Eleftheria terrae: one gene and its partner. The protein of the gene in region 1 interacts with the protein of each later gene in a pairwise test. Links are inferred from orthologs where the notes say so. Each region holds a gene or a part of one and is shown in the gene's direction. Other genes may lie near its edges. The genes, in order: N7L95_RS03235 and N7L95_RS09055.

Region 1 (11,436 bases):
GCGGCACGTACACCGGGTAGTGCGGCATCAGCTCGACGATGAGCGTGCGGTTGCGCGCACCGGCCACCTTGCGCTCGACGTCCATGTAGTCCATGCCAAAGAACTTGCGGCCCAGCGCGTCCCAAAACGGCGAGGCGTGCTGCGCATCGGTCCAGCCGGCCAGCGAGACGAAGAATTCGCTGGCGAAGCGCTCGCGGCCGCTGGCCACCAGCATCAGCCGGGCGCGCGACAGCAGCTCGGCCGCCTCGGCCGGCACCTGCTCGCGGGCGACGAAGAAGCTCAGCAGCTGGGTGTGGTCGGTGAGGTCCGAGCACAGGTTGAGCACATGCACGTTGTTGCTGATGCGCAGGTCGCGCGAGGCGTGGTGCACGACGTCGTTGCGATAGGCGAAGAAGGTGCCCTGCGAGCCGGCGGTGGCACGGATGGCCGCCACCCCGCGCAAGGCACCCTGGGGGTCTTCCAGCACCAGCAGGTAGGACTCGTCGCCCGGCACGTCGACGCTGCGGGCGGCCGAATCGATGCAACGCTCGACCGTCTCGCGGATCTGCTGCGGCGCGCGCGGCAGGGTGTGCACCTGCGGGTCGGCCTGCGCCGTCAGCTCGATCAGGGCCGGCAGGTCGTGCTCGCGCACCAGCCGCGCCACCCAGCCGCGTGAGCCGCTGGCCACCATGCTCATGATTGCGGCGCCAGGAAGCGGCGGGCGGTGGCCCGCAGGCGAAGCAGCGCTTCGTCGATCTCGGCGTCGCTGATCACCAGCGGCGGCAGCAGCCGCACGACGTTGGGCCCGGCAATCAGCAGCATCAGCCGCTCTTGCTCGGCCGCGCGGGTGAATTCCTTGGCACGGCCCTGCTGGGCCGCGTCCAGCACCAGGCCGATCATCATGCCGCGGCCGCGCACCTGCGTGAACAGGCCGGGGAAGTCGCCCAGCAGCTGCTGCAGCCCGGCATGCAGGCGCTCGGCTGCCTGCCCGACCCGTGTCAGGAAGGCGGGTGCCTGGATGATCTGCACCACCGCCGCCGCCACCGCGCAGGCCAGCGGGTTGCCGCCATACGTCGTGCCGTGGGTGCCGACCGACAGGCTGGTGGCCAGGTCGTGCCGGGTCAGCATGGCGCCGATGGGATAGCCGTTGCCCAGGGCCTTGGCGGTGGTGAGGATGTCGGGCTCGACGCCGTAGTGCATGTAGGCATAGAGCGAGCCGGTGCGGCCCAGCCCGCATTGCACCTCGTCGAAGATCAGCAGGGCGTCGTGGCGGTCGCAGAGCCGGCGCAGCGCCTGCAGGTACTCGTGCGAGGCCGGCAGCACGCCGCCCTCCCCCTGCACCGGCTCGACGATGACGGCACAGACATCGTCGCCCATGGCCTGCTCGGCCGCCGCGATGTCGTTGAACGGCACATGGCCGATGCCCGGTGGCAGCGGCTCGAAGCCTTCGGTGTACTTGGGCTGGCCGCCGGCCGTGACGGTGAACAGCGTGCGGCCGTGGAAGGACTGCTGGCAGGCCACGATGCGCCGCTTGGCGTCGCCGTGCTTCAGTGCGGCATGGCGACGCGCCAGCTTCAGCGCCGCCTCGTTCGCTTCGGCGCCGGAATTGCAGAAGAAGGCCCGGTCGGCAAAGGTCGCCCCGGTGAGCAGCGAAGCGAGCCGCAGCACCGGCTCGTTGGTGTAGCCGTTGCCCACGTGCCAGAGCTGCTCGGCCTGCGCCTGCAGCGCTTGCACCACCGCGGGATGCGCATGGCCCAGGCTGGTGACGCCGATGCCGCTGGTCAGGTCGAGGTATTCCACGCCTTGCTGGTCCTGCAGCCACAGGCCGCGGGCACGGCGCGGCACCACCTGGCTCGGGGCATAGACCGGCACCAGCAGGTCATCGAAATCGGCACGCGAGACGGCTTGGGGTTCGGGCGCGGGCTGCAGCTTGGCATTCATGGCGTTCGTCGCTGGGGTGATGGGTGGCGCCAGTCTAGGCAGGCGCCGTGCCCCGGTCTTGCGGCAAAGCGACAGCGATTTTCAGAAGTCGGCCGTCATGCAGGTGCACTGCGGGTTGCCCCGGATGACCCTCTGTCCCCGGCTTGGTTCAAGGGTTTACCCTAGACTTCAGCCTCGGCACCGGCGGCCGAAGCGCCGCATTGCGGCGGGCCGGCCGGGCCCTGCCGCGGGGGCGTCCGGCCTGCGCCGGCCCTTGCGGCTGCCTTGCTCATCCTCAGGAGGAATCGAATGACCCTGTCCCGCCGCCTGGCGCTGGGTGGCGTCGCTGCCTGCGCCGTGGGCGCCTTGCAGCGGCCCGCCCGTGCCAGCACGTCCCGGCTGCGCCTGTCCGGCGCCTACGGCGACGCTCTCTTCCACGGCCGCAACCTGCGCGCCTTCGCCAGCCAGGCGGCCAGCCTGTCACGCGGCAGCCTGGACATCGAGGTGGTGCCCGACGGGCGCCTCAAGCCGATGGATCAGGTGCTGCCGGCCCTGCAACGCCAGGAGCTGGCCTTCGGCGAGGTGCTGATGTCGGCCTGCGCCAGCCAGCATGCGCTGCTGGGCATCGATGCCCTGCCCTTCATCGTGCGCAGCTTCGAGGATGCGCAGCACCTGTGGGAAGCCACCCGCGAGGCGGTCCAGCAGCAACTGGGCGAGCGTGGCGTGCGGGTGCTGTATGCGGTGCCGTGGCCGGCCCAGGGCCTGTTCTGCCGCCACCCGGTCGGCCGCCTGCAGGACCTGAAGGGGCTGCGGCTGCGGGTCTACGACGAGACCACACAGCGGCTCGCCGAGCTGGTGGGCGCCCATGCGGTGACGGTCGCCGCGGCCGACCTGCCTCGCGCCGTCGCCGATGGCCGGCTGGACGCGATGTTCACCTCGAGCAGCACCGGCGTCGATTGCCAGGCCTGGAGCTCGATGAGCACCTTCATCGACCTGCGCGCCTGGATTCCGAAGAACATGGTATGTGCGAGCGACGCCGTCTGGCGCGGCTTGCCCGACCCGGCCCGCGCCGCGCTGCTGCAGGCGGCGCGCCAGGCCGAAAGCAGCGGCTGGCAGCTGGCTCGCCAGGCCGACGAAGCCGCCAAGCAGCAGTTGACCGCCCACCGCATGACGGTGGAGCCGCCAAGCGCCGAGCTGCGCCGTCCGCTCGACCTGATGGGCGAGCGCTTCGGCCGCGAGACCGCGCACAAGGCCGGCATGGACTACACGCGGGCGCTGCTGGCCTACTACACCCGCCGCGGTTGAGCGGGGCCCGGTCTCCCGGGCGGCTGCACCACTGACTACCGCAGATCGGCAAATCCGTCACGCTGATGCCACCGCCGTGGCGGCGCCGGCTCAAGTCGCGCGGCAGGCGGGCCGAAAACGCGGCCTGCCGGTCCGCCGATCGCCATTTGCGCACCACCGTGCGAAATCGATCGGCGCGGCCCCTGATCACAACCCGCGGAGCGCAGCCGCACTACACAGCCTGGTAGACCATGAAATTCTTCAACAACCTGCGCATCGGCAGCCGCCTGGCATTGAGCTTCGGCCTCGTCGTCTTGCTGATGCTCGTGTCGCTGGCCCTGAGCCTCGTCAATGTGGCCGGCATCAAGGACCTGGTGGTCGAGGCCGGCGGCCCCCAGGCGCGCCGCCACGCCCTGATGGCGGAGTGGCAGCAGAACATTGCCGTCAACGGCAGCCGTGCGCTCGCGCAGGCCATGAGCAGCGATGCGGCCCTGAGTGCCGAGGTCGCCAATGAAGTGAAGGCGACCACCGCCCGCACGTCGGAGCTGATCAAGGAGTTCACCGAGCTTGAGACGAGCGCGGAAGGCAAGGCGCTGCAGGCGGCGCTGGGCGAGGCACGCAGCCGCTACCTGCGCTTGCGTGACGAGATGTTCAAGGCCAAGGAGAGTGGCGATGCCGCCGCGCTGGCCCAGGCCATGGCGCGCTTCCGCGACGTCACCAAGGAGTACCTGGCCAGCGCCAACCGGCTGCTGGAGCTACAGGACCAGCGCGTCAAGGACGGCGTGGTGGCCACGGTGCACAAGCTGGATGCCACCCGCTGGATCAACCTCGTGGCGGTCGGCATCAACGTGGTGCTGGCCTTGGCGCTCGGCGGCGCACTGCGGCGCAGCATCGTGCGGCCGCTGGGCGAGGCGCAGCAGGCGGCGGCCCGCATTGCCACCGGTGACCTCACCGGGCAGCTGAGCGAAGGCGGCCGCGATGAGACCGGGCAGCTTGGCCGCTCCCTGTCCACCATGCACCGCTCGCTGCGCGGCATGGTGGGCGACATCCGCCAGGCCAGCGAATCGATCCGCGTGGCCAGCAGCGAGGTGGCTTCCGGCAGCGAAGACCTGAGCCGCCGCACCGAACAGGCCGCCAGCAGCCTGCAGGAAACCGCCAGCTCGATGGAGCAGCTGGCCGTCACCGTGGCCCAGTCGGCCGAGGCCTCGCGCCGGGCCAGCGAGCTGGCCACCTCGGCGGCAGAAGTCGCCCGCCGGGGCGGCGCGGTGGTGGACCAGGTGGTGAGCACCATGGACGAGATCAACGACAGCAGCAAGCGGATTGCCGACATCATCGGTGTGATCGACGGCATCGCCTTCCAGACCAACATCCTGGCCCTCAATGCGGCGGTCGAGGCAGCACGTGCCGGCGAGCAGGGCCGCGGCTTCGCGGTGGTGGCCTCGGAGGTGCGCAGCCTGGCGGGCCGCTCGGCCCAGGCGGCCAAGGAGATCAAGGGCCTCATCGGCCTGAGCGTGGACCGTGTGGAAACCGGCGCCGCCCTCGTCAACGGCGCTGGCGCGACGATGCGCGAGATCGTCGCCAGCGTGCAGCAGGTCACCGACATGATCGCGGAGATCTCGGCCGCCTCCAGCGAGCAGGCGGACGGCATCGGCCACGTCAAGACCGCGGTGGACCAGCTGGACCAGATGACACAGCAGAACGCGGCACTGGTGGAGCAGTCGAGCGCGGCGGCCGACAGCCTGAAAGCGCATGCGATGCAGCTGGCCCGCGCGGTCGAGAGCTTCCGCCTCGGCGCCGGCAACGAACCGGCAGTGGCGGGCTGACCCGGCATGCCGAGGCAGGCCCCGCAGGAGCCGGGGCCCGCGAGGAGCGCCGCCGAGGTCGGCCCGTGCCGTCCCATCGCGCCAGGACGCCAGGGCGCATCAGGCGAAGGCCGCCGTTGACGGCCCGCCAGGCCAGGGGCGACCGGCGTTTGCCGGCCAGCTCACTGAGCGGGCGGGTCGAGCTTGAGCGTCCGCTGTATCGGCGCGGTGTGCTGGCGCCGCGTCCTGGGTGGCCCGCTTACCGCGGTGCCGCCAGGTTGAGCACCCAGTACTTGTTGTAGGCAGCGCCGGTGGCCTTCACGCAAGCCAGCCCGATATGGCGCACGCCATTGCCCATGAGGTTGGCGCAATGGCCGTCGCTCTTCATCCAGCCGGCCACGACCGTGGCGACGCTTGCCTGCCCGGCGGCAATGTTCTCCGAAGCCGAGGACCAGCGGTAGCCGGCGGCCTCGATGCGTTGCACGAAGGTGCGGCCGTCGCGGCTGGTGTGGTCGAAGTAGTCGTGCTGGGCCATGTCGCCCGCGTGGCCGGCGGCGGCCGCGGCGAGCTGGTCGTTCCAGGCCACCGCGCCGGCCGGCGCGAAGCTGCCCTTGCTGCCACAGCTGGCACCGGCCGCACGGTGCTGGTTGATCAGCCGCACCGCCTCGGCCTTGAAGTCGGGCAGGCCGCAGTCCGCAAGGACGGCCTGCGGCTCGCCGGGCGCCTGCGGCTCGCCGGGCGCCTGCGGCTCGCCGGGCGCCTGCGGCTCGCCGGGCGCCGGCGCCACCGTGCCCGGGCCACCGCTGTCCTGCGGCGTGTCGTCCTGCCCGCCCCCGCCTCCACCCCCGCCACCACAGGCGACCAGCGCCGCTGCCATCGCGGCGGCAAACAGGAAGGAAAGGCGCTGGGCAGCACCGCTGGACAAGGACATGGCGATTCTTCTGAGGAGGGATGGGCGAAAAGCCGCGCATCATGCCCGGATCGCGGCGTGCCGTGCACCGGCGCACGACCATCGACCCCATCGCCCCGACAAACGGCAGGCGCGTGCCGCGCGCGGTCCCCCGCTGCCTGGCGCGAGCGGCCCGGTCCGGCCCCAGCACCGCCCCGGCAGGAGGGTGGCCGGTCGTGACTTCCGTCACGTTTCTTGCGGGATACCCGGTGCCCGATGCCGCGCCTGGTGGCGGCGGGCGGCGGACATCCGCGCCAGTGCTTCAGCCCAGCGCCGTGTCCAGCAGCATCATGATGACGAAGCCGAGCATCAGGCCCCCGGTGGCCCAGGCTTCATGGCCCTGGCGATGCGACTCCGGGATGATCTCGTGGCTGATGACATAGAGCATCGCGCCGGCCGCGAAGGCGAGCCCCCAGGGCAGCAGCACCGCCGACAACGCCAGCACCAGCGCCCCCAGCACTGCGCCCAGCGGCTCCACCAGCCCGGTGGCCGCCCCCAGGGCGCCGGCCGTCAGCCGCCCATAGCCGGCGGTGCGCAGCGCAAGCGCCACCACCAGGCCTTCGGGCACGTCCTGGATCGCGATGCCGGTGGCCAGCGCACTGCCGGCCAGCGGGTCGTTGCCGGCGAAGGCGACGCCTATGGCCAGCCCCTCCGGCAGGTTATGCAGAAAGATCGCGAAGACGAACAGCCAAGTGCGCTTGAGCAGCGCCGCCTGCTTGCCTTCACGTCCCTTGATGAAATGTTCGTGTGGCAGCCACCGGTCCAGCGCGAACACGAAACCGCCGCCCAGCAGGATGCCGGCGCCGACGATCAGGGCCGAGCCCCAGTGACCCGCGCCCTGCTGCACCGCGACCTCCAGGCCCGGCACGATGAGCGAGAAGGAGCAGGCCGCCAGCATCACGCCGGCGCCGAAGCCGAGCATGGCATCGCGCGTGCGCTCGGCCGGTGGCGTGTGGGCCAGCAACACCGGCAAGGTGCCCAAGGCGGTGGCGGCAGCGGCCATCAGGCCGCCCAGCCACGCCTGGCCGACCCGCGGATCGGCGGCGGCCAGTTGCCGCCACAGCAGCCACACCCCGGCGCAGACACCGGCCACCCACAGGGCGAGCCCAAGCAGCTGCCGGGGCCGCGGCCGTGTCAATGACGGCGGGAGACGGGGGGCGTCGAAAGGATCGAGGGCTGCCACGTGTGTCACTCCATTGCGGTGGTGGTGGGCGGCGGCCGGAAGCCGCCGCTTTGCACCTTATGCCTTTTCCAAGGCGGTTCCGCCTTCCGTTTCCATCAGTGCGTCTTGCCGGTACCCGGGGCCAGGCGGCTGCGCGCCTGGGCCGAAGACGCGGTGGCCGGGTCGAGCAGCGCTTCGTTCGGGCCCATGCCCAGTTCGGCGCCGGTCATCGGATCGGACGTCGGGTCGGACGAGGTCCGGGCCACCAGCTGCTTGGCCACGGCCAACTCGTCGGGCTTGAGCCGCAGCTCCGGCAGGCCGGTGCCGCCGTCCACCGCCTGCTGCTCGTCGCGGTCGGTGATGTAGCGGAAGTTGTCATCGCTGTTCCACGGCCCGCGCATGTCCCCTTCGCCCTGCGACATGTTGAAGTAGGCGTTGGTGAAGCGCGGGTCGCCCGGCAGCTTGCCCGGAGGGAAGTTGGGCTGCATCGAGTACAGCGCCTTCTCGAAGGATTGCTGGTGCGCGATCTCGCGCGTCATCAGGAAGCCCAGGGCCTCCTTCACGCCGGGGTCGTCGGTGGCGTTGATGAGGCGTTCGTAGATGATCTTGGCGCGCGCCTCGGCGGCGATGTTAGAGCGCAGGTCGGCGGATGGGTCACCGATCGAGTCGATGTAGCCGGCGTTCCAGAGCTGACCGCCCGAATTGGTCAGCGCCGGACCGCCGCCATACAGCACCTGCGTCACATGCGAGTCATTGCCGGCACCCGTGATGGAGCGGTACATCTCCGCTTCCTCTTCCACCCCTTCGGAGATGCGACCCTTGGCACCCTTGTTGAGCATCGCCACGATGGTGCCGATCACCTCCAGGTGGCTCAGCTCCTCGGTGGCAATGTCCATCAGCATGTCCTTGCGGCCTGGATCGTCTTCAGCCAGGGCCTGGGTGAAATAGCGACAGGCGGCGGCCAGTTCCCCCTGAGGCCCGCCGAATTGCTCCAGCAGCAGATTGGCCAGGCCGGGATTGGTCTCGCTGACGCGGACTGTGTACTGCAACCGCTTGTTGTGAGCGAACATTTTGACTCCTTGAAAAACGTGGGACGACGACCAGCGCGAAGCTGGGGCGACCCAGCTCATGAGGCAATTGCCTTGCCCGCCCCCCTGTACGGGCGATGCGTTTTTTTCATCGGTGCGATAGGCTAGCGGGAGCCCGCGCCCAGCCTCGCGGCAGCCCGGTACCGCGTCAAAAACGTCAACTAGTTCCGCACCGCTGCACGCGCAACGTGGCCAGCATTGGCGAGGGCCGGAGTTTTCCCATCTAATCCGTCTTACAACACGGACCACTTGGCTAACGGATGACGTTCAAGCTTTCTAAGAACCCGCGTGTGGCGCTCGTGCTGCCGGCCGTGCTCGGCTTGCTGGCGGGCTGTACCACCCCTCCTCCCGCAGAACCACCGCCCGCTCCCGAGGCGGCCGTCGAGCCGCCGGCGGCTGCCAGCGCACCCACCGTGCGCACGCCTGCCATGCTGCAGCAGGCCCAGCGCAGCGCCCTGGCCGCCGCCGATGCGCTGGAAGCCGGCAACGAAGAGCAGGCGAAGCAGGAGTTGCAGCGGGCCCTGTCGCTGGACCCGACCAACAAGCTGGCCCTCAACCTGATGCGCCAGATCACCGCCGACCCGGTGGCCACGCTCGGCCGCGAGTCGTTTGCCTACACCGTGCGCCCGAGCGACACCTTGTCCAAGATCGCCGGCCGCTTCCTCGGCGACATCTACGCCTTCTACATCCTCGCCCGCTACAACGACATCAAGGCCCCCCGCCAGGTCAGCGGCGGGCAGGTGCTGCGCATTCCAGGCAAGGCGCCGCCGCCCGGCACGCTGGAGCGCGAACGTGATCGGGAACGCGACCGCGATCGCGACCGTGAGCGTGAGCGTGAGCGCGAAGCCCCTCCGCCGCGGCAGGAGCCGAAGCGGGAGCCTCCGCCGCCACCGCCACCGCCGCCGCCTCCCCCGCCGCCGCCGCCACCACCGCCGCCTCCCCCACCGCCGGCACCGCCGGAGCCTTCGGCCGGTGAGCGGGCACTCAGCATGGGCGAGTCGGCCGAGCGGGCTGGCGATGCCGACCGCGCGCTGGCCGAGTACCGCCGCGCCGCGAGCCTCGGCCACCCTGCCGCGGCCGGCAAGGCCGCCCAGCTGCGCAAGCAGCTGGTCTCGCGCCACACCGTGAACGCTCGCAGCGCCTTCGCACGGCAGGACCTGGACGGTGCCATCCGCCAGTGGGACCGGGTGCTCGAACTGGACCCCGAGAACGACACTGCCCGGCTGGAGCGCCGCAAGGCCGTGTCGCTGAAGGAGAAGTTCAAGACGCTGAAGTGAGCCCCTGGCCCGCCGTCCGCCACCTCAGGCCGCCGGTGGGCGCAGCAACTCCAGGATGCTGGAGAAATCGCGGCCGCCCTGGCCGGCCGCGTTATGGAGCGCGTACAGGTTGCGCGCCAGTTCGCCCAGCGGCGTCGGGGTGCCGCTCTGCAGCGCCGCTTCGGCGGCCAGCCCCAGGTCCTTGAGCATCAGCGCGCTGGCGAAGCCGCCGCTGTAGCCACGCGAGGCTGGCGCCGTCGGCATCACGCCCGGCCACGGGTTGTAGACCTCCAGTGCCCAGTTGCGGCCGGAGCTGCGCGAGATGATCTGCGACAGCACTGCGACGTCCAGCCCATGCGCCGCGCCGAGTTGCAGTGCCTCGGCCGTGCCGGCCATCAACACCCCCAGCAGCATGTTGTTGCAGAGCTTGGCGGCCTGCCCGGCCCCGGCCGCGCCGGCGTGGAAGACCTGGCTGCCCATGGCCTGCAGCACGGGCTGCGCCCGTTCCAGCGCAGCCGCCGGGCCGCCGACCATGAAGGTGAGCGTGCCGGCTTCGGCTCCCGCGGTGCCGCCGGACACCGGCGCGTCCAGGCAATCGATGCCACGCGCCTGGCAGCGCTCGGCCAGCCGGCGGGCGGGATGCGGGCCGATGGTGGAGCAGTCGATCACCAGTGCGTCGGCATCGATGTGGTCGAGCAGGCCGTCCGCCACCCCGTCGCCCAGGTAGAGGCGCTCGACATGTTGGGCCGCCGGCAGCATCGAGATCACCACCTCGGCGTCGGCCACCGCCTGCGGGCCACTGGAAGCCACCAGCCCGCCCGCTGCGGCGAAGGCGGCGCATGCCGCCGCCGACGGGTCGAGGCCCAGCAACTGGTGGCCGGCGCCCAACAGGCGGCGCGCCATCGGGCCACCCATGTTGCCGAGGCCGAAAAATGCGATGGTCGTCATCCTTGCCTCCTGGCGGGCTTGCCGCCCTCGTGTACAGACACAGCCGCGAAACAGGCGCCGCCAAGGGCGCCCGGGACGATCATGCGCCCTTGGCGCCTCACCTCAGGTGCTCCAGGTCAGGCTGCTCCAGCAGGTGCCGGGCGACGATGACCCGCATGATCTCGTTGCTGCCTTCCAGGATCTGGTGCACCCGCAGGTCGCGCAATAGCCGCTCCAGCGGGTAATCGCGGGTGTAGCCATAGCCGCCGTGCAACTGCAGCGCCTGGTTGCAGACCTCGAAGCCGGCGTCGGTGGCCAGCCGCTTGGCCATCGCGCAATAGACGCTGGCGTGCGGGTCGTCGCGGTCCAGGCGCGAGGCGGCCAGGCGCACCATCTGGCGCGCGGCGGTCAGCTCGGTCGCCATGTCGGCCAGCTTGAACTGCAAGGCCTGGAACTGCGCCAGCGGGCGGCCGAACTGGCGCCGCTCGCAGAGGTGCCGGCAGGCGGCGTCCAATGCGCCCTGGGCCCCGCCGACCGAACAGGCCGCGATGCCAAGGCGGCCGCCATCGAGGCCGCGCATCGCCATGCGAAAGCCCTCGCCCGCCTGGCCGAGCAGGTGCTGCGGCCCGACCTGCACTGCATCGAAGTGCACCGCCCGGGTGGGCTGGCTGTTCCAGCCCATCTTCGCTTCCCGGCGCCCATAGCGGATGCCCGGTGTGTCGGCCGGCACCGCGAAGGCCGAGATGCCGTCGGCCTGCGGGCCACCGGTGCGGGCCATGACCACCAGCAACTCGGTCTCGCCGGCGCCGGAGATGAAGGCCTTGCTGCCGTCGATGCACCAGCCGTCGGCGGTGCGCCGCGCGGTGGTGCGCAGCGCGGCGGCGTCGGAGCCGGCACCCGGCTCGGTGAGGCAGTAGGACGCCAGCGCAGTGCCACTGGCCAGCCGCGGTATCCACTGCCCGGCCAGGTCGGGCCGGCCCCAGCGCGCCACCATCCAGGTGGCCATGTTGTGGATGCTCAGGTAGGCCGTGGTCGAAGGATCGACACGCGCCAGTTCCTCGTACACCAG
Region 2 (11,510 bases), 1.4 Mb from region 1 along the record:
TTCAGCTTCACCCAGCAGGGCATGTACCTGCTGCTGACCCTCTGCGCCCCGGTCCTGCTCACCGTGCTGGCCGTCGGCCTGGTGGTCAGCATCATCCAGGCCGCGACGCAGATCCACGAACAAACCCTGGCCTTCGTGCCCAAGATGGTGGCCGCCGTCGCCGTGCTGGTGGTCGCCGGGCCCTGGATGCTCACCTCGCTGGTGGAATTCATCCAGCGCACGATCAGCTCCATTCCCTCGATGGTGCTCTGAGCACCATCGATGTGAGTAAGCCCCAACCCTCACACCCCGTCGAGTTGCCGTGCTGACCTTCAATGAAGCGCAGCTGATGGCGTGGATCACGCCCATCCTGTGGCCCTTCCTGCGCACGCTGGCGCTTTTCATGAGCGCGCCCATCCTGTCGATGCGCTCCACGCCGGCACGCGTGAAGGTGGGCCTGGCGTTCTTCATCGCGCTCGCCTCGCAGGTATCGATGCCCGAGCCGCCGGCGATTTCGCTCAATTCGGCCGAACTCTTCGGTGCGGTGCTGCAGCAGGTGGTGGTCGGCCTGACCATCGGGTTCGCCGTGCGCATCGTGTTTGCCGGCATCGAATTCGCCGGTGAGCTGGTCGGCCTGCAGATGGGCCTGGGCTTCGCCTCCTTCTTCGATCCCACCGCCGGCGGGCAGAGCAACGGCGTCAGCCGCATCTTCAATGCCACCGTGTCGCTGCTCTTCATCGTGATCAACGGCCACCTGGTGCTGATCGCCGCGGTGATCCAGAGCTTCCAGGCCTTTCCGGTCACGGCACACCCCATGGCCTTCGTGCAGGCCGTGCAGGTTCACACCTGGGGCATCGAGATCTTCAAGCTGGGCCTGTGGATCGCCCTGCCCATCCTGGCCATGCTGCTCTTCGTGAACCTGGTGCTCGGTGTTATTTCACGAGTGGCGCAACAGATGAACATCTTTGCCATCGGCTTCCCCATCACGCTCAGCATCGGCTTGATCGGGGTGGTCGCCACGCTGCCGTTGCTGGAACAGCCCTTCACTTTCGCGCTGGAGCGCATGCTCACCCACTTCCAGTAGCGGCACCGCCTGCGAATCAGGGAAAACCAGGGCGACCGGCTGGCCCCAGGGACCGTCCGGGCTGTCTCTTGATGAGCCACTCCGGCCCGGAGCCTCGGCCGCCGGCCGAGGCCGGCTTCAGACCAGGCCGTTGCGGATCGCGTAGACCGTTAGCTCCGAGTTGTTCGACAGCCCCAGCTTCTCCAGCACCCGCGCCCGGTAGACCGAGACGGTCTTCGGGCTCAGCGTGAGTTCCTCGGCGATGTCGGACAGCCGCTTGCCCGAGGCGATCATCACCAAGGTTTGCAGCTCGCGATCGGAAAGGCGCTCATGCGCCGCCTCGGAGGTCGGCGTGGTCAGGCTCTCGACGAGCATCTGCGCCATGTCGGGCGTGACGTACTTGCGGCCCTGAGACACCATGCGCACCGCCGCCACCAACTGCGCCGGATCGCCGCCCTTGTTCACATAGCCATAGGCGCCCGCCTTCAGCGCGCGGATGGCGTACTGGTCCTCGGGATACATCGAGACCACCAGCACCTTCACTGGCGAGCCCTCGTCCTTCAGCACATGCAGCACATCGAGGCCGCTGCGGCCCGGCAGGTTGATATCGAGCACCAGCACGTCGCATGCCTGGGTGCGGAGCAGGCTGCGCAGCTCTCCATAGTCGCCGGCTTCTCCCACCACATCGATGTCGGGCACATCCGCCAAGGTGTCGCGGATGCCGCGCCTGATCAAGGCATGGTCGTCGCACAGGATGACTTTGATCATAGATCTCCCCAGAACGTCGGGTCCTCGCCCGAGCGTGCCTCTGCGTTCGCCGCATCATCGCCCGGCTCGCTGCTGTCGGTCAACGGCACCAGCAAAATCAGCGTCGTGCCACCCGGCCCGCTGCTGAGGTCGACCCAGCCGCCCACCGTGCTGGCGCGCTCGTGCAGCCCGCGGATGCCGAAGGAACGGGCCTTGGCCAGATCCTCGGTGCTCAGCCCCCGGCCGTTGTCGCTCACCTCCAGCGACAGCACGCCCCCCGCCAGCGTCAGGTCCACCTTCACCTGGGTGGCCTGGGCGTGCTTGGAGACGTTGGTCAGCGCTTCCTGGGCGGTGCGGTAGGCCACCAGCGGCACGCCCGCCGGCAGCTGCAGCTGCTCGTGGCTGGAGTGGAAGCTGGTGGCGATGCCATTGCGTTTCTCGAAGGCGCCGGTCATCCACTGCAGCGCCGCCACCAGGCCCTGCTCCAGGATGGCCGGGCGCAGGTTGTGCATGATGCGCTTGCTCGCGTCCAGCGCATGGCTCACCAGCTCCAGCGCCGACTGCGCGCGCTGCTGCACCGCCTCGTCGGCGCTGTGCCGGGCGATCCAGGCGATGTCGAACTTCAGTGCCGTGAGGGAACCGCCGACATCGTCATGCACCTCGCGCGCAATGGCGGCGCGCTCGGCCTCCACGCTGGTTTGCAAGTGCTGGGCCAGCTCGCGCAGCCGCTCCTTCGACTGGGCCAGCGCCGCGTCGGCCTGCTGCTTGGCCCGCACCGCTTCCTGCGCCTCGATGGCGTGCAGCGTGGCCGGCGCCAGCCGGGCCAGGTTGTTCTTCAGCAGGTAGTCGCTCGCGCCGTTGCGCATCGCCTCCACCGCCACGTCCTCGCCGATCTCGCCGGAGACGATGATGAAGGGGATCAGCCGCCCGCTGGCGCGCAGCATGTCCAGGGCCATCAGCCCCGAGAAGCCGGGCAGGTTGTAGTCCGACAGGATCACGTCCCAGGGCCGGCCCTCCAGGCCGCTGCGCAGGGCGGCATCGAAGTCGGCGGCGGTCTCGACCCGCACGGCCCGGATGTTCAGGCCGGCCCGCTGCAGCTGCGTGATCATCAGCTCGTGGTCCAGCTCGGAGTCTTCGATGTGAAGCACCCGCAGTTCGCGGCGCAGGGTTGACGGGTTCATGAAGGCGCCTTCGCGTGGGTTAGTGGCCGACTTGCCAAATAAGTCCTACAGGCAAGGAAGGTGCGTGCCGAAGATGTGGGCGAATCCTTGCCCTTTTCGAGTCGATGGCGACCACCATGTCGCCCCAAAATTCTAATGGGGAAGACGCACAAGAGTCCTCATCGTGGAGACCCGTTTTGATGAACGAGAACCCCTCGCCAGACGAAGACAGCCCGCTGCCGCTGTTGATGGCCGCCGACATCCAGGACCACCTGATGACGGCGACCAACGACCTCGAGCGGCTGCAGACCCTGCTTGCAGACGCCTGCGACGGGTTGATGCTGCGCTTTTCCACCGCGGTGGAACAGATGCAGTCGCTGATGACGGCTGCGACCGACCATCGTATCCAGACCTCGGAGCTGATGCCCGTGATGCTGAACCTCGGCTCGGCAGTGACCTCGCTGCAGTTCCAGGACATGGCATCGCAGCTGATCGTCCATACCAACCGCCGGCTGCGCAACTGCGCCGACCAGATCGCTCGCGAAGCGATGGGGGACGACGAAGACGGTGCCCCGGTGGTCGAGAGCGCACCGCTGAACCCCAACCCGGTCACCCAGGCAGAGATGGACGCCGGCTCCATCGAACTGTTCTAAAGAACTTCCGGCAACGTCCGATATAGGCCTAAACGGAGATAGCTATGCATTCAATCCTTGCCGTAGACGATTCGGCATCGATGCGCCAGATGGTGTCCTTCACGCTGAAGAGCGCCGGCTACAACGTGGTCGAAGCAGTCGACGGTCAGGACGCCTTCGAGAAGGCGGGCAGCCGCGGCTTCGATCTGGTGCTCACTGATCAAAACATGCCTCGAATGGACGGCATCAGCCTGACCAAGAAGCTGCGCGAAAACCCGCAGTTCAAGGCCACGCCGATCCTGATCCTCACCACCGAGTCCAGCGACCAGATGAAGCAGGCCGGCCGTGCCGCCGGTGCCACCGGCTGGCTGGTCAAGCCTTTCGACCCGAGCAAGCTGATCGAGGTCATCCAGAAGGTGATTCGCTGAGCCCGGCGAGACACCCATCAAGGAACAGCAGAAGGAGCACGCCATGGGCGAGATGACGTCCGAAGGCTCTCAACTGAGTGCCGGCATCGACCTGAGCCAGTTTTATCAGGTCTTTTTTGAAGAAGCCGGCGAGAACCTCGACCGCATGGAGCAGTTGCTGCTCGAACTCGATATCGAGGCGCCGGACGACGAGGAGCTCAACGCGATCTTCCGTTGCGCCCACTCGATCAAGGGTGGCGCAGCGACGTTCGGCTTCGCCGATGTGGCGGAGCTGACGCACCAGATGGAGACGCTGCTGGACAAGCTGCGCCGCCATGAGCTGCAGCTGACCGCCCCGATGGTGGACGTGCTGCTGGCTTCTGGCGACGCCTTGAAGGCCCAGCTCGCCCGCCACCAGACGGGTGCCGGCGACGAGTTCGACACCACCGAGCTGCTGTTCAACATCCGTGCCATGGTGGCCGGCGAGACGCCCAAGGTCATCGCCGCTGCGGCGGCCGCCGCGCCGGCCCCGGTGGCCGCACCGGCCCCCGCCCCGGCGCCTGCCGCTGCACCGGCCGCTGCCGGCGCCCGCACGCTGGAGCTGACGGTCGGCCCGCTGGACGACCCGTCGCAGGCCAACAACCTGGTGGACCTGTTCAAGGAAATCGTCGACCTCGGCACCATCGAGGCGCTGGACGGCGGCGTGGCCGAAGGGGGCATGCGCCGCTTCAAGGTCGTGACCTCCAGCAGCGAAAGCGACTTGCTGGACCTGTTCACCTTCCACGTCTCGCGTGAACACGTGCGCTTTGCACCGATCGGCGAGCCGGCGGCGGCCGCACCGGCCCCCGCGGCCGACCTCGGCTACGGCTTCTTCGACGACGCCCCTGGTGCGCCGGCGGCCACGGAGGCGGCCAAGGAAGGCGAAGCTGGCTACGGCTTCTTCGAGAATTCGCCCGGGGCGCCGCAGAGCCATGTGACGCCCACCGAAAGCGCCTCGCCCCAGGCCGCCAAGCCGGCGCCCAAGGCAGCCGCCAAGGCCGAGGCAAAGGCCGGCGCCGCCCTCGACGCCGCGACCATCCGCGTCTCGGTCGAGAAGGTGGACCAGCTGATCAACCTGGTCGGTGAACTCGTGATCACGCAGGCCATGCTGGCGCAGAACAGCCGCGGCCTGGACCCGGCCGTGCACCAGCAGATGCTGGCCGGCCTGACCGACCTGGACCGCAACACCCGCGACCTCCAGGAAGCGGTGATGTCGATCCGCATGATCCCGATGGCCACGGTGTTCAACCGCTTCCCGCGCATGCTGCGCGACCTGGCCGCCAAGCTCGGCAAGAAGGTCGATCTGGTGACGCAGGGCGAGGCCACCGAGCTGGACAAGGGCCTGGTCGAGAAGATCACCGACCCGCTGACCCACCTGGTGCGCAACTCCTGCGACCACGGCATCGAGCTGCCGCAGGACCGCCTGGCCAAGGGCAAGCCCGAACAGGGCACCATCACGCTGGCGGCCTCCCACCAGGGCGGCTCCATCGTGATCGAGGTGCGCGACGACGGCCGCGGCCTGTCGCGCGAGAAGCTGCTGAAGAAGGCGCGCGAGCGCGGCCTGCATGCGCCCGACTCGCTGAGCGACCAGGAAGTGTGGGGCCTGATCTTCGAGCCCGGCTTCTCGACGGCAGACCAGGTCACCGATGTCTCCGGCCGCGGTGTCGGCATGGACGTGGTGAAGAAGAACATCGCCTCGCTCGGCGGCACGGTGGAGATCGACTCTGCCGAAGGCTACGGCATGCGGGTGGCCGTGCGGCTGCCGCTGACGCTGGCCATCATGGACGGCATGAGCGTGGGCGTGGGCGAAGAGGTCTACATCCTGCCGCTGTCCTCCGTGGTCGAGAGCTTCCAGGTCGAGCCCGGCATGGTCAAGAGCATTGGCAACAGCGGCCGCGTGGTCGAGGTGCGCCAGGAATACATGCCGGTGGTGGAGCTGGAACAGGTCTTCCAGGTGCCCCGCTTCGACTTCGAGCATGTGAGCTCCATCATGGTGGTGGTCGAGGCCGAAGGCGGCCGCGTCGCCCTGCTGGTGGACGAGCTGCTCGGCCAGCAACAGGTGGTGGTCAAGAACCTGGAAGCCAACTACCGCAAGGTGACCGACGTCTCCGGCGCCACCATCATGGGCGACGGCCGCGTGGCCCTGATCCTGGACACCGGCAGCCTGGTGCGCCGCTCCCGCCATTGATCCCTGCAACCGCCAAGGCAACGACATGGGCAACATCGAACGCATCGACAGCCGGCAGGTGCCGGCAGCACGCGAGTACCTGACCTTCCGCCTCGGCAACGAGGAATACGGCATCGACATCCTGCGGGTGCAGGAGATCCGGGGCTACGAGGCGCCCACGCGCATCGCCAACGCACCGAACTTCATCAAGGGTGTCGTCAACCTGCGCGGCGTGATCGCGCCCATCGTCGACCTGCGCATGCGCTTCGGCTGCGAACGGGTGGACTACAACGGGCTCACCGTGACGGTGATCCTCAACGTGGGCAACCGCGTGATCGGCGCCGTGGTGGACTCGGTGAGCGACGTGCTGGAGATCCCGGCCCAGTCGGTGAAGCCGGCGCCCGAGATCAACTCGGCCGTCGACGCACGCTACATCGTGGGCCTTGGCCAGGTGGGCGAACGCATGCTGATCCTGCTGGACATCGCCAGCCTGATCGCCAGCCCCGAGCTGGGCCTGATCGAGACACGCGAAGCGGCCTGAGCCCCGCGGCCTCCCCGAGAAACCCGACAGAACCGCTAGCAGGAGACCCAGATGGGCCTGATGGAACCGATCCAGAACATGATGCCCGCCGCCACCGGCAGCCGCGCCGGCCAGGCGCGCGCCAGCAGCGGCATGACACGCGAGTACCTCACCTTCCGCCTCGGCAACGAGGAGTACGGCATCGACATCCTGAAGGTGCAGGAGATCCGCGGCTACGAGGAGCCGACCCATATCGCGAACTCGCCCGCCTTCATCAAGGGCGTGGTGAACCTGCGTGGCGTCATCGTGCCCATCGTCGACCTGCGCATGCGCTTCGGCTGCGAGAAGGTGGAGTACAACGGCTTCACGGTCACCATCATCCTGCACCTCAAGAACCGGGTGGTCGGCGCCGTCGTCGATGCAGTGAGCGACGTGATGGAGATGCCGACCGAGGCGATCAAGCCGGCTCCCGAAATGAGCTCGGTGGTGGATGCCCGCTTCATCACCGGCCTCGGCCAGGTGGCCGAGCGCATGCTGATCCTGCTGGACATCGAAAGCCTCATCCTGTCGCCGAGCCTCGGGCTCGCCGGCGCTGAACTCGGCCTCTGACCGGCCCACCGGCGGCCCGTTGCCGGGCCGCGCCCCTTCCTCTTGCGCGAGTCGCCCCCATGCTCCGACGCCTGTCCATCCAAACCCGGCTGACGCTGTCCTTTGCGTTGATGGCCCTGCTCGTGGTGGTGCTCGGCGCCGCCGCCTGGTACACCTCCCGCCTGCAGAACCAGTCGATCAACCGCTACAACGAGCATGTCGTGCTCGGCATGAAAGCCGCCGACATGAGCTATGTGGCCATGCTGCAGAGCCGCCGCTACGAGAAGGACCTGCTGTTGTCCATCGGCGACGCCAGCAAGGCCGCCGACTACCTGGCCAAGTGGAAGCAGGAGCAGCAGCAGCTCAAGCAATGGCTGGCCGACCTGAACGCGCGCGTCTCCGACCCGAAAACCGTCGAGGCCGGCCGGCAGATCGCCGCCGACTTCTCCGCCTACGGTGAAGCCGCGCTGCCGGTGCTGGAGAAGGTCGCCGCCGGCCAGTTCACCTCGGCCGCCGAGGCGAATGCCGCGCTGGCCACGGCCAAGGCCCGCATGTACAAGGGCGAGGTCGCCCTCGCCGAAACACTCAAGTCGGTGGACGGCTACATCACCCTGGTCACCAACAAGCTCAACGGCCTCTACGGGCTGATCACCACGGCCGTGGTGGTGCTGCTGGCCGCCTCGGTGGCGCTGGTGCTGCTGCTGGGCTGGCGTGTCAGCCGCTCCATCGTGGGGCCGATCGTCAGTGCCACCGAGTTCGCCGAGCGCGTCGGCGGTGGCGACCTGACCGTCGTCATCGACAGCCAGGGCCAGGACGAAGCCGCCCGGCTGCAGCACGGCCTGGCGCAGATGCGCGACGCGCTGCAGGCCATGGTGTCCAAGGTCCGCACTGCCGCCGATGGCATTGCCACCGCGTCCACCGAGATCGCCCACGGCAACCAGGACCTGAGCGTGCGCACCGAGCAGACCGCATCCAACCTGCAGCAGGCCGCATCCTCGATGGAGCAGCTCACCGGCACCGTCAAGCAGTCGGCCGACGCCGCCCGCCAGGCCAACCAGCTGGCCTCCTCCGCCTCCTCGGTGGCGGCCCGGGGCGGCGAGGTGGTGTCGCAGGTGGTCACCACGATGGACGAGATCAATGTCGCCTCGAAGAAGATCTCCGACATCATCGGCGTGATCGACGGCATCGCCTTCCAGACCAACATCCTGGCGCTCAACGCCGCGGTGGAAGCGGCCCGTGCGGGCGAGCAGGGCCGCGGCTTCGCGGTGGTGGCTGGCGAGGTGCGCAGCCTGGCGCAGCGCTCCGCCCAGGCCGCCAAGGAGATCAAGAGCCTGATCACCGCCAGCACCGAGAAGGTCGAGTCCGGCTCGCGGCTGGTGGAGGATGCCGGCGCCACCATGAGCGAGATCGTCGCCTCGGTGCAGCGGGTCAGCGACATCATCGGCGAGATCACCGCTGCCGCAGCGGAGCAGAGCTCCGGCATCGGCCAGGTCAATGGCTCGGTGACCCAGCTCGACCACATGACGCAGCAGAACGCCGCGCTGGTCGAGGAATCGGCCGCAGCCGCCGAATCGCTGAAGGAACAGGCCCTGCGCCTGGGTGAAGTGGTCGGCGCCTTCAAGCTGAGCGACGCGGCCCGCCCGGTGCAGGCCGCGGCCGCGCCTGTCCGTGCGACGCCCCTGCCCGCAGCGCCGGCCGCGGCACCGCAAGCCACCCTCCGCCCGGCGGCCTCCAGCCCGGCACGCGCCGCGGCACCCGCACCGGCAGCCGTCAAGACACCCGCACCGGCGCTGCCGGCGTCCCCCGCCAAGCCGGCGGCAGCCAGCAAGCCGGCCGCCACGCCGGCCAAGGCAGCTCCGGCCCAGCCCGCCCCGCCGGCGCCGGCCGCCGCGCCGGCACCGGTGGATGACGACGACTGGACCAGCTTCTGAGCTGCGACAGCGGCTCCCCACCCCACAACGCCCGCAGCCGCGGGCGTTTTTCGTTGGAAAGCTCACGCAGGCAGCGCCACATCGCGGTAAACCCGCAGCTCCGGTGCCTCAAGAAGGCCCGGAAACGCTCCGATATTCCGGGCGACGGCCCTTCGCCGGCTCCGGACAATCCTCACAGGATCCGGGCGGCTCCGTCACGGCGCAGGACGGCGGCCGACATACCAGCCGCCGACTGCCGCAGACCGCTAGCTTCACCGCGTGCCTGCGCGGCACGACGTCAAGCCAGCCAGGACAACAAGGAGATTCCATGAGCCTCATCGCCCGTTTCGACCGAACCCGCATTCCTACCCGCCTGGCAGTCGCGCTCGGGCTCCTGATGGCCCTGATGGTCATCATCAACGGCTACAGCGTGAAGAAGCTGTTCGACACCACGGCCGTGCTGGAGCGGCTGTCCAGCCGTGAATGGCGGCTGATGCAGGTTGCCAGCGAGTGGAAGGCGCTGGTGGAGCTGAATGTCTTTCGGGTTGCGACCCATTCGCGGCTCGGTACCGGCGACTATCCGGACCAGTTGATGAAGGACTATGCCACCGCCTCGGTGCAGATCGAGAAGCTGCAGAAGGTGGTCGAGTCCACCATCGACAGCGAGCCGGTGCTGCAGCAGTTCAAGCAGGTCGACGAGCTGCGCAAGACGGTGACGGCGCTGCAGCCCCGCATCAAGGACATGCGTGACCAGGGCGACTACGTGGCCCTCGAAGGCCTGCTCAACGGCGAGTTCGAGAAGGCCCGCGTCACCTACGTGCAAGGCATCGAGAAGCTGCAGGCACTGGCGCTGCAGAGCGCCAGCGCCGCCTCCGCCCAGGCGCAAGCCGATACCCGTGCGGCAGCGATCATCACCGTGGTACTCGCCGCGGCGAGCCTTGCTTTCGCGGCGGTGTTCGGCTGGTGGATGAGCCGCTCCATCTCGCGCCCCATCCGCGGCGTGGTGGAACAGGCCCGCGCCATCGCGGCCGGCGACCTCTCGCACGCGCTGGAGGTCAACACCGGCGGCGAAGCCGGCGAGCTGCAGCAGGCGCTGGTGGACATGCAGGAGTCGCTGCGCAGCATGGTCAGCCAGGTACGCACCGCGACCGACAGCATCACCACCGCCAGCACCGAGATCGCCAGCGGCAACCACGACCTGTCGGCCCGCACCGAGCAGGCCGCCAGCAACCTGCAGCAGACCGCCTCCTCGATGGAGCAGCTCACCGGCACCGTGAACCACAGTGCCGAAAGCGCGCAGCAGGCTTCGGCGCTGGCGCATTCGGCGACCTCGGCGGCGCAACACGGTGGCGAGGTGGTGTCCCGCGTGGTATCCACCATGGACGAGATCACCGCCGCCTCACGCAAGATCGCCGACATCATCGGTGTCATCGACGCGATCGCCTTCCAGACCAACATTCTGGCGCTGAACGCGGCGGTCGAATCGGCTCGCGCCGGCGAGCATGGCCGCGGCTTTGCCGTCGTGGCGGCCGAGGTGCGCACGCTGGCGCAGCGCTCGGCGCAGGCAGCCAAGGAGATCAAGACGCTGATCAACACCTCGGTCGAGAAGGTCGAGGGCGGCACCCGGCTGGTGGCCGACGCCGGCAGCTCGATGGGCGAGATCGTTTCCGCCGTGCAGCGCGTGACGGACATGATCGGCGACATCGCCTCCTCCTCGCGCGAGCAGAGCTCGGGCATCGGCCAGGTCAACACCGCCGTGACCCAGCTCGACCACATGACGCAGCAGAACGCGGCACTGGTCGAGCAGTCCGCCGCCGCGGCGGAGAGCCTGAAGGACCAGGCGCAGCGCCTCGCTTCGCTGGTCTCCCAGTTCCGCCTCGGCTCGATGGCTGGCGCGGCAGCCTGAGCCCGGACTCAAGCGCGGCGGCATCCGGCCGATAAGGAGGATGCAGCGCCGCGCCACCGTCCGGGTTCCGCGCGACGCATTCCCTCCAACGACGAACCACCTCCGTATCCACGCATCATGGGCGCTATCGAAGGCTTCACCGAAACGGCCACCCGGCCTCGCGAGTACCTCACCTTCCGGCTGGGCCAGGAAGAGTACGGCATCGACATCCTCAAGGTCCAGGAGATCCGCTCCTACGAGCCGCCGACGCGCATTGCCAATGCGCCGTCCCACGTCAAGGGCGTGGTGAACCTGCGCGGCGTCATCGTCCCCATCGTCGACCTGCGGCTGCGGCTGAACACCGCCAACTGCGAGTACAGCGCCTTCACCGTGGTGATCGTGCTGCACGTGGC

Evidence for each region.
Region 2: the proteins of N7L95_RS03235 (region 1) and N7L95_RS09055 interact in binary tests that used the Escherichia coli proteins (3 or more experiments, as listed by UniProt). The link is inferred for Eleftheria terrae from one-to-one orthologs.

What each region holds. Positions count from the first base shown.
Region 1 is NZ_CP106951.1:672,445-683,880, forward strand. The notes cover bases 2,871-5,720. They hold N7L95_RS03235 (methyl-accepting chemotaxis protein), read left to right. Parts: upstream 2,871-3,434; coding sequence 3,435-5,006; downstream 5,007-5,720. Other genes in these bases: N7L95_RS03230 (TRAP transporter substrate-binding protein), read left to right, coding at 2,871-3,204; N7L95_RS03240 (CAP domain-containing protein), read right to left, coding at 5,245-5,720. Also shown: N7L95_RS03220 (arginine N-succinyltransferase), read right to left, coding at 1-676; N7L95_RS03225 (acetylornithine/succinyldiaminopimelate transaminase), read right to left, coding at 673-1,920; more of N7L95_RS03230, read left to right, coding at 2,209-2,870; more of N7L95_RS03240, read right to left, coding at 5,721-5,916; N7L95_RS03245 (ZIP family metal transporter), read right to left, coding at 6,197-7,117; N7L95_RS03250 (manganese catalase family protein), read right to left, coding at 7,213-8,166; N7L95_RS03255 (LysM peptidoglycan-binding domain-containing protein), read left to right, coding at 8,445-9,461; mmsB (3-hydroxyisobutyrate dehydrogenase), read right to left, coding at 9,486-10,388; N7L95_RS03265 (acyl-CoA dehydrogenase family protein), read right to left, coding at 10,486-11,436. UniProt on the Escherichia coli protein: Receptor for the attractant L-aspartate and related amino and dicarboxylic acids. Tar also mediates taxis to the attractant maltose via an interaction with the periplasmic maltose binding protein. Tar mediates taxis away from the repellents cobalt and nickel.
Region 2 is NZ_CP106951.1:2,076,179-2,087,688, forward strand. Bases 3,710-6,633 are described here. They hold N7L95_RS09055 (chemotaxis protein CheA), read left to right. Parts: upstream 3,710-4,052; coding sequence 4,053-6,215; downstream 6,216-6,633. Other genes in these bases: N7L95_RS09050 (response regulator), read left to right, coding at 3,710-4,009; N7L95_RS09060 (chemotaxis protein CheW), read left to right, coding at 6,241-6,633. In the rest of the region: flagellar biosynthesis protein FliQ, read left to right, coding at 1-252; flagellar biosynthetic protein FliR, read left to right, coding at 302-1,063; N7L95_RS09035 (response regulator), read right to left, coding at 1,181-1,810; N7L95_RS09040 (hybrid sensor histidine kinase/response regulator), read right to left, coding at 1,807-2,970; N7L95_RS09045 (hypothetical protein), read left to right, coding at 3,150-3,602; more of N7L95_RS09050, read left to right, coding at 3,647-3,709; more of N7L95_RS09060, read left to right, coding at 6,634-6,735; N7L95_RS09065 (chemotaxis protein CheW), read left to right, coding at 6,817-7,323; N7L95_RS09070 (methyl-accepting chemotaxis protein), read left to right, coding at 7,383-9,233; N7L95_RS09075 (methyl-accepting chemotaxis protein), read left to right, coding at 9,541-11,118; N7L95_RS09080 (chemotaxis protein CheW), read left to right, coding at 11,236-11,510. UniProt on the Escherichia coli protein: Involved in the transmission of sensory signals from the chemoreceptors to the flagellar motors. CheA is autophosphorylated; it can transfer its phosphate group to either CheB or CheY.